Regions from separate parts of the Metasolibacillus sp. FSL K6-0083 genome, predicted to be linked through region 2. Evidence: a T-box and tRNA genes for the amino acid it is inferred to sense, from the RefSeq annotation. Region 2 holds a T-box; the other holds one or more tRNA genes.
The links. A T-box is a leader RNA that pairs with one kind of tRNA and senses whether it is charged. The one in region 2 lies ahead of trpS (tryptophan--tRNA ligase), so its partner is inferred to be a tRNA-Trp.
Positions count from the first base shown of each region.

Region 1: it has a tRNA-Trp gene. The T-box ahead of trpS (tryptophan--tRNA ligase) is inferred to sense a tRNA for this amino acid. The anticodon was not compared.

Region 1 covers NZ_CP152046.1:3,353,098-3,357,485, forward strand. The annotation lists rRNA gene MHB51_RS15610 (23S ribosomal RNA) at 1-1,354, shown strand, start outside; rRNA gene rrf (5S ribosomal RNA) at 1,463-1,578, shown strand; tRNA gene MHB51_RS15620 (tRNA-Asn) at 1,594-1,668, shown strand; tRNA gene MHB51_RS15625 (tRNA-Ser) at 1,676-1,767, shown strand; tRNA gene MHB51_RS15630 (tRNA-Glu) at 1,788-1,862, shown strand; tRNA gene MHB51_RS15635 (tRNA-Val) at 1,874-1,949, shown strand; tRNA gene MHB51_RS15640 (tRNA-Met) at 1,960-2,036, shown strand; tRNA gene MHB51_RS15645 (tRNA-Asp) at 2,040-2,115, shown strand; tRNA gene MHB51_RS15650 (tRNA-Phe) at 2,132-2,207, shown strand; tRNA gene MHB51_RS15655 (tRNA-Thr) at 2,221-2,296, shown strand; tRNA gene MHB51_RS15660 (tRNA-Tyr) at 2,300-2,383, shown strand; tRNA gene MHB51_RS15665 (tRNA-Trp) at 2,395-2,468, shown strand; tRNA gene MHB51_RS15670 (tRNA-His) at 2,502-2,577, shown strand; tRNA gene MHB51_RS15675 (tRNA-His) at 2,608-2,683, shown strand; tRNA gene MHB51_RS15680 (tRNA-Gln) at 2,702-2,776, shown strand; tRNA gene MHB51_RS15685 (tRNA-Gly) at 2,780-2,854, shown strand; tRNA gene MHB51_RS15690 (tRNA-Cys) at 2,861-2,934, shown strand; tRNA gene MHB51_RS15695 (tRNA-Gly) at 2,985-3,059, shown strand; tRNA gene MHB51_RS15700 (tRNA-Leu) at 3,114-3,196, shown strand; gene MHB51_RS15705 (LD-carboxypeptidase) at 3,303-4,205, shown strand.
Region 2 covers NZ_CP152046.1:1,727,118-1,731,505, forward strand. The annotation lists gene mecA (adaptor protein MecA) at 1-306, opposite strand, end outside; gene spxA (transcriptional regulator SpxA) at 875-1,273, opposite strand; T-box leader at 1,825-2,143, shown strand; gene trpS (tryptophan--tRNA ligase) at 2,203-3,192, shown strand.

The DNA of each region.
Region 1 (4,388 bases), 1.6 Mb from region 2:
GACGAGTCCGTATGGACGAAGTTCCTGATCTCACACTGCCAAGAAAAGCCTCTAGCGAGGTGGGAGGTACCCGTACCGCAAACCGACACAGGTAGTCGAGGAGAGAATCCTAAGGTGTGCGAGAGAACTCTCGTTAAGGAACTCGGCAAAATGACCCCGTAACTTCGGGAGAAGGGGTGCTCTTGAGCGTGCAAGCGCATGAGAGCCGCAGTGAATAGGCCCAGGCGACTGTTTAGCAAAAACACAGGTCTCTGCAAAACCGTAAGGTGACGTATAGGGGCTGACGCCTGCCCGGTGCTGGAAGGTTAAGAGGAGTGGTTAGCGCAAGCGAAGCTATGAATTGAAGCCCCAGTAAACGGCGGCCGTAACTATAACGGTCCTAAGGTAGCGAAATTCCTTGTCGGGTAAGTTCCGACCCGCACGAAAGGCGTAACGATCTGGGCACTGTCTCAACGAGAGACTCGGTGAAATTATAGTACCTGTGAAGATGCAGGTTACCCGCGACAGGACGGAAAGACCCCGTGGAGCTTTACTGTAGCTTGATATTGAATTTTGGTACAACTTGTACAGGATAGGTAGGAGCCAGAGATCTCGGAGCGCCAGCTTCGAAGGAGGCGTCGGTGGGATACTACCCTGGTTGTATTGAAATTCTAACCCGTGCCCCTTAGCGGGGTAGGAGACAGTGTCAGGCGGACAGTTTGACTGGGGCGGTCGCCTCCTAAAAGGTAACGGAGGCGCCCAAAGGTTCCCTCAGAATGGTTGGAAATCATTCGTAGAGTGTAAAGGCACAAGGGAGCTTGACTGCGAGACCTACAAGTCGAGCAGGGTCGAAAGACGGGCTTAGTGATCCGGTGGTTCCGCATGGAAGGGCCATCGCTCAACGGATAAAAGCTACCCCGGGGATAACAGGCTTATCTCCCCCAAGAGTCCACATCGACGGGGAGGTTTGGCACCTCGATGTCGGCTCATCGCATCCTGGGGCTGTAGTCGGTCCCAAGGGTTGGGCTGTTCGCCCATTAAAGCGGTACGCGAGCTGGGTTCAGAACGTCGTGAGACAGTTCGGTCCCTATCCGTCGTGGGCGTAGGAAATTTGAGAGGAGCTGTCCTTAGTACGAGAGGACCGGGATGGACATACCGCTGGTGTACCAGTTGTCGTGCCAACGGCATCGCTGGGTAGCTATGTATGGACGGGATAAGTGCTGAAAGCATCTAAGCATGAAGCCCCCCTCAAGATGAGATTTCCCATTACGCAAGTAAGTAAGATCCCTCAAAGACGATGAGGTAGATAGGTTCGAGGTGGAAGTGTGGCGACACATGGAGCTGACGAATACTAATCGATCGAGGACTTAACCACAATTAAAACTTGTTTCAATGTTCGTTTATCCAGTTTTGAAAGAACAAGAAGATACATACTTGACTTTAATATAAAAGATGTTATAATAATTCTTGTCTTTGAAAATAGTCTAGTGATGATGGCAAAGAGGTCACACCCGTTCCCATACCGAACACGGAAGTTAAGCTCTTTAGCGCCGATGGTAGTTGGGGGCTTCCCCCTGTGAGAGTAGGACATCGCTAGGCTAACCTTGATATCGTTCCGAAGTAGCTCAGTGGTAGAGCAACCGGCTGTTAACCGGTTGGTCGCAGGTTCGAGCCCTGCCTTCGGAGCCATCTTCTTGGAGAGTTGTCCGAGAGGTCGAAGGAGCACGATTGGAAATCGTGTAGGCGGTTAACACTGTCTCAAGGGTTCAAATCCCTTACTCTCCGCCAACCTTTAAACAACGTTTATTGGCCCGTTGGTCAAGTGGTTAAGACACCGCCCTTTCACGGCGGTAACACGGGTTCGAATCCCGTACGGGTCACCACTATTGAATATGGAGGATTAGCTCAGCTGGGAGAGCACCTGCCTTACAAGCAGGGGGTCGGCGGTTCGAACCCGTCATCCTCCACCATTATTATTATCGCGGGGTGGAGCAGTTCGGTAGCTCGTCGGGCTCATAACCCGAAGGTCACAGGTTCAAATCCTGTCCCCGCAACCAAAAGGTCCCGTGGTGTAGCGGTTAACATGCCTGCCTGTCACGCAGGAGATCGCCGGTTCGATCCCGGTCGGGACCGCCATTTTAATATAAAAAGTGGGTCAGTAGCTCAGTTGGTAGAGCATTAGACTGAAGCTCTAAGTGTCGGCGGTTCGATTCCGTCCTGACCCACCATTTATTCCTAAATGCCGGTGTAGCTCAGTTGGTAGAGCAACTGACTTGTAATCAGTAGGTCGTGGGTTCGACTCCTATCGCCGGCACCATTTGGTGGGGTAGCGAAGTGGCTAAACGCGGCGGACTGTAAATCCGCTCCTTAGGGTTCGGCGGTTCGAATCCGTCCCCCACCACCATTTATCTGAATAGGGGCATAGTTCAACGGTAGAATAGAGGTCTCCAAAACCTTTGGTGTGGGTTCGATTCCTACTGCCCCTGCCAGATTTTTTTGTTATGAACAGAACATAAATAATGGCGATTGTGGCGAAGTGGTTAACGCATCGGATTGTGGTTCCGACACTCGTGGGTTCGATTCCCATCAGTCGCCCCATTAATAATCTAAAGTAAATTTTATATAATGGCGATTGTGGCGAAGTGGTTAACGCATCGGATTGTGGTTCCGACATTCGTGGGTTCGATTCCCATCAGTCGCCCCATTTAATAATAAAAGTTGTTGGGGTATAGCCAAGCGGTAAGGCAACGGATTTTGATTCCGTCATGCCTAGGTTCGAATCCTAGTACCCCAGCCATTTGCGGAAGTAGTTCAGTGGTAGAACACCACCTTGCCAAGGTGGGGGTCGCGGGTTCGAACCCCGTCTTCCGCTCCATTTTACGGCGGCATAGCCAAGTGGTAAGGCACAGGTCTGCAACACCTTTATCACCGGTTCAAATCCGGTTGCCGCCTCCAATTTAGTATAAATTGGGGATTTTTTTTCCTCTTTTTTAAATGAATATTTTGCGGAAGTAGTTCAGTGGTAGAACACCACCTTGCCAAGGTGGGGGTCGCGGGTTCGAACCCCGTCTTCCGCTCCAAATCTTTTGTAAGTATGAGAAAATTGATTTATCATACTGGAAAAATATTATAATGCCTGAGTGGTGGAATGGCAGACACGTCGGACTCAAAATCCGATGCCAGCGATGGCGTGTGGGTTCGAGTCCCACCTCAGGTATCATCTAAACTTCAACTTCGGTTGGAGTTTTTTATTTTGCTTATAAGAAATATGCCTCATACCTTTGGCAATGTTATAATACAATTGATTGAAAGAGGTGGAAGATTTGAATATTAGACCAAAAAAATTAACACAAGGCGATACGGTAGGTGTTTTAGCACTGAGTAGTCCATTAAAGATGGAGCAGCTACCGATTAAGCTTGAATTTCTTGAAAAATTAGGGTTGAAGTATAAACTAGGACAGACGATTGCGGAGTATGAAGGGTTTTTGGCTGGCAGTGATGAGGAACGTCTTGCGGATTTATATGCAATGATAGCGGATGATGAAATTAAGGCTATATTTTGTGTGCGTGGTGGCTATGGTATTGGAAGATTGCTAGATAAAATCGATTATCAGCTATTGCAGGAGCACCCTAAAATTATTTGGGGTTTCTCTGATGTAACGAGCTTGCATTTAGCTGTTAATCAATATGCTAATTTAGTTACTTTCCACGGACCGATGTTAAGTGAGAGTAGCGACATTTTAGATGAGCTGTCAGAGAAAATGTTTCAGCAATTATTTGCACCGATTGAAATTCATTATGATGAACGGATTTCAAAGCTTGAAACGGTTGTCTCAGGCGTGGCTCGTGGCGAATTGATTGGTGGTAATTTGAATCGCTTAGTGAGCACACTTGCGACGAAATTTGAGATAGATTTCTCTAATAAAATTGTCATACTAGAAGATATTCATGAATCGCTTGACCGCATTGATGGTATGTTTAATCAATTGCGTTTAGCTCGCAAGCTAGAGCAAGCGGCTGGCTATATTATTGGTGATTTTAATGGTGTTGACGAGGCTGAGCTACTAAAGATTGTTTCCCACTATTTAAAGCCATTAAATAAGCCTGTATTAGCTGGCTTTAAAATTGGACATTGCAGACCGAATATTGGTCTTCCATTGGGAGTAGAGGCGATAATCGATGCGGATGCAAAAGTGTTAAGGGTATTGCCAGGTGTAGAAGAATAAAGAAGCTGCTCTGTAGGCAAATTGCTTACGGGCAGCTTCTTTTCGTAGCGAGCGTTTAGAAATCAATTCTGCGTTTGTCTGTCCTATTACTTCTAGTTGGTCATTGGTAATTAGTAATCTAGTGACAGGTGAAGTGTAATTGGTTTTTCGTTTAGTTAATCCTAAAAGGAGAAAACGCTCGTT
Region 2 (4,388 bases):
GCGTAACTGTGCTGCGATATCTTGATTTTCATCAAAGCCATTTGTTAAGCTCTCCCCATCATTGCTCATGTTCGCACGTGTAACAATTACTTCAAGCCCCTGCTCTGATGCGTTAACATGAATCCAAATCGGTCCTTCTAAATCAAAATAATCGTCTGTATTGACTTCAGCCATGACATCCCAAAATAGCTCTTCACCTTTGGAACGATTATACCAAATCTCTTCTCTGCTATAACCACGATCCTCAATATCTCTATACGTAATGAACAGCTTTAATGTATTGTCATTGATGCGTTCGATGTCCATTCGACCTCAACTCCCTTCACAGTCATTTGCTAAACGAACATGTAAAATTATCATTCAACTTTTGAAGCTTTTTCATACATGCTCTTAACAGTGGAGCATTGCACAGATTTTTTATAGGAATTACAAAAGACATAATTCACTTATAGAAAGGCCAATACTTTTCTATAACTCTATTGTATGATGTTCCCGTAAAAAATGAAAAGGAAAAACACCAAAAACGTTAAAATTACTGAAAATTAGCCCTGAAATTATTAGAATATTGAGATTACATTGTACTATTTTCTCAATAGCAAGGCAAGTCCAAGTAAATTGTGAAACAAAAAAGATGCTGCCTAGAAAGATAATACTTTCCAGACAGCTAAAACCTTTTATCCCGCATTAACAGGCAGTAGAACACCCACTTCAAGACTTAAGTGAAAGTCGGCTTAAGGATAAGTGGGAGTTCTACTGCCCGTAAAAGCCCGATTGGTTCAACTAACAATCAATGGGGGATGAGGAAAACCCCCACCGATTGAAGTTTCACTTTATCTTGATTCAACAGAAAACTCCTGCCTCTACAGTCCCATCATTAATCGACCATTCTTTGTGCTTCTTGCAATTGGAATGCACGAACACCACGTGGTAAAAAACGTCGAATCTCATCTTCATTATAACCGACCTGTAAACGCTTCTCATCTAAAATAATTGGACGACGTAGTAGCCCCGGATATTCTTGAATAAGCTCGTACAATCTTTGTAACGGTAAATTTTCTACATCTACATTTAACTTTTGGAAAATCTTCGAGCGAGTTGAAATAATCTCATCTGTTCCATCTTCCGTCATGCGTAAAATTTCTTTAATTTCACTAATCGTTAAAGGCTCGGAAAAAATATTACGCTCTGTATAAGGGATATCATGTTCTTCAAGCCAAGCCTTTGCTTTACGGCAAGATGTACAGCTTGGCGATGTAAACAAAGTAACTCTCATTTGTAACACATCCTTTCATTTTGGAATCAACTATATTATTGAATTCTTAATTTAGAATTAATTTAATTTAAGTGCTACGGTTATTATACACTATTTGACTTACTTTGAATATAGGATGTCAATAAAAAACCCTTCTATTTTAAAAAATAATAGGATTTAACTAATAACAACTATGACTAGTGTATGAATGATTATTTATAACAGTATGTTTATACCCAAGCTGTGTTACAACAAAACATGCGTTTGACTGTTTTTTCTCAATTAGTTATAAATAATCGAGAAAAATTTCACTTGCGGGTGCCCTAATGATGAGCTATGGCACTGTTTTTAGACGTTTCATTAAAAAGGTTTTAGCATTTTCTTTCAAATGTAAAAGAATAGACAAAGGTTATACTTCCATTGCCCCAAAAACCCTTTTCTTTTCAGACCGCCCCATTCTTCAAAAAGTTCCCTTGCATTACAATAAGATTAACCTTTTTAAATTTACTTTATACAAAGGTATTGCATTTTTTTATACATCTATACTATAATTTCAGTCATAATAGATACAACTAAAAACAATGAAGAAGAAGAGTACGTTTGAGCTTTGATGTTTAGAGAGTCTGTGGTTGGTGCAAACAGACCATCATACAAACGGAATGGGCTTCTGAGTTAGCTTTATGAACAATAATTTATCGTTCAGCCATTTCTGACAATGACTCACTTGTAGCTGAATGTAGAGATAGCCCCATAATTTTTTCAAGCAAGCATGAAAAAATTTAGAGGCATAGTAGTAAAGCTCGGCATACTTCACGTTACGAAGGTTAAGTGGCTCAGATTTTTGGGCAAGCTGGGTGGTACCGCGGATTCCGAACATCATTCGTCCCTACTATTTTTAATAGGGATGCATGATGTTTTTTGTATTTATTTAATAATTAGGAGGAATTTTAATGACAACAATTTTTTCAGGTGTTCAGCCTACAGGTACTATTACGCTTGGTAATTATATCGGGGCAATTAGACAATTCCCTGCTTTACAAAACCAAGGCCAGGCAATTTACTGCATCGTTGACCAGCATGCCATTACAGTGCCGCAGGAGCGATTAGAGCTACGCAAAAGTATTCGAAGTCTTGCAGCGATGTATATTGCTGTTGGTATCGACCCAGAAAAATCCATTTTATTTATTCAATCTGAAGTTCCTGCACATGCACAGGCAGCATGGATGCTTCAATGTGTGGCATCTATCGGGGAGCTAGAGCGCATGACACAATTCAAAGATAAATCGAGTGGAAAAGAGTCAGTATCTGCTGCATTATTAACGTATCCGCCATTAATGGCAGCAGATATTTTGCTTTATAATACAAATATTGTGCCGGTTGGTGAAGACCAAAAGCAGCATATCGAATTAACACGTGACTTAGCAGAACGCTTTAATAAGCGTTACAACGAGATTTTAACGATTCCTGATATTCAATTGCCGAAAGAAGGCGCGCGCATTAAATCGTTGCAGGAGCCAACGAAAAAAATGAGCAAGTCCGACCCGAATACGAAAGCGACAATTCGCGTGTTGGATACGCCAAAGGAAATTGAAAAGAAAATCAAATCCGCCGTAACAGACTCTGATGGTATTGTGAAATTCGATGTCGAAAATAAACCAGGTGTGTCCAATTTACTAACAATTGAATCTGCTTTATCTGGCATTTCAATTGCTGATCTAGAGAAAAAATATGAAAGCAAAGGCTACGGTGATTTTAAAGCAGGTGTAGCTGTTGCTGTAATTGAGCATTTAACGCCAATTCAAGAACGTTACTACGCATTGATTGATTCTCCTGAATTAGACGATATTTTAGATGCTGGAGCAGAAAAAGCGAATGCCATCGCCTCTAAAACACTTAAGAAAATGGAGAACGCCATGGGTTTAGGTCGAAAACGACGATAAATAGCACGCAAAGTGAAGCGATAGCTATATAAAGCTCGTATGTACCAAGTAAAAAGTTCCATACTGCCGACCATGAGTAGCCGAGCGTTCGATAGTTTAAATACAAAATGCAATTGCTAATGGATACGACACTAATACCGTAGCAAAACAAAAACAAAACAAAGCGTACGATAACACCATCCTTTCCTTACAGAAATATGAAAGCAAAAGAAAAAACATGAATGCAAGAAGGGGTTAAGCAAGTCCGTACAATTACCAATTTACTCGACACTGTCGGTGTTACTTTTAAATAATTATACCCGTTGAAATAATCTACAGTTATTTTGAAAATAGTACAAAATAAAAAATTCAGTAGCCATAGAAAATATGACTGCTGACTCTTTTTATTTGATAATTTCACCATTTTTAAAATCTTTAATTGAAATAAATCCAGTAAGTATATAATCAGACTTTCATCCTTTTTCATTTCCTAAATAAAGTTTAACCCCACTTTTTCGTGATTCTTCAGTATTGATAATTAAGATTATTGGTTCTATAGCCTTATACTTTTCAACTATAGAACCAATTTCGACACATTCCAATAAACTGGAATATTATCTAGATGCTGGCAACAACCCTTTTCACTAATAAAATTTATAAAATCTATCGAACTTCCATGATATAAAAATTTAGGTGGTACAGCTTTTTCTTACTAATTTTCACAGAGTAGAATGTCCATACGTATTCAAAAATTATTACTTATTAATTCACAGCACATCTTTTAATATTATATTAATCTATTTCTTAGTTAGATAAAACACAACAATATTTAACCTACAGGTACCAATCCTTCTTCCTCCAACTCCAATTCATATTTTCAAAGAGCATAACATAAAGAAGAATAAGAAATTTCTTTACATAATTCGGTATAGTATTCTTGATTACTCCACTTTTCACTATGCTTAATACAATTATCATTGTGTTTAGTTATTCGTAAGAAGTCAAACATAGCTTCAAACAAACCTTCTCCATTTGACATTACATACACTTCACTTTCATTAACACTTAAGTGATTTAGGAAAATTTTGTATAAGCATACTTTTAATTAATTTATTGAATTATAGTTCTGTTTTTCGTTCCTCCATTATAATAGATTTAATTTTCATTTTCTTTATTCAAATTTTTTGTCGAAATACATAGAAATTCATCTTATTTTT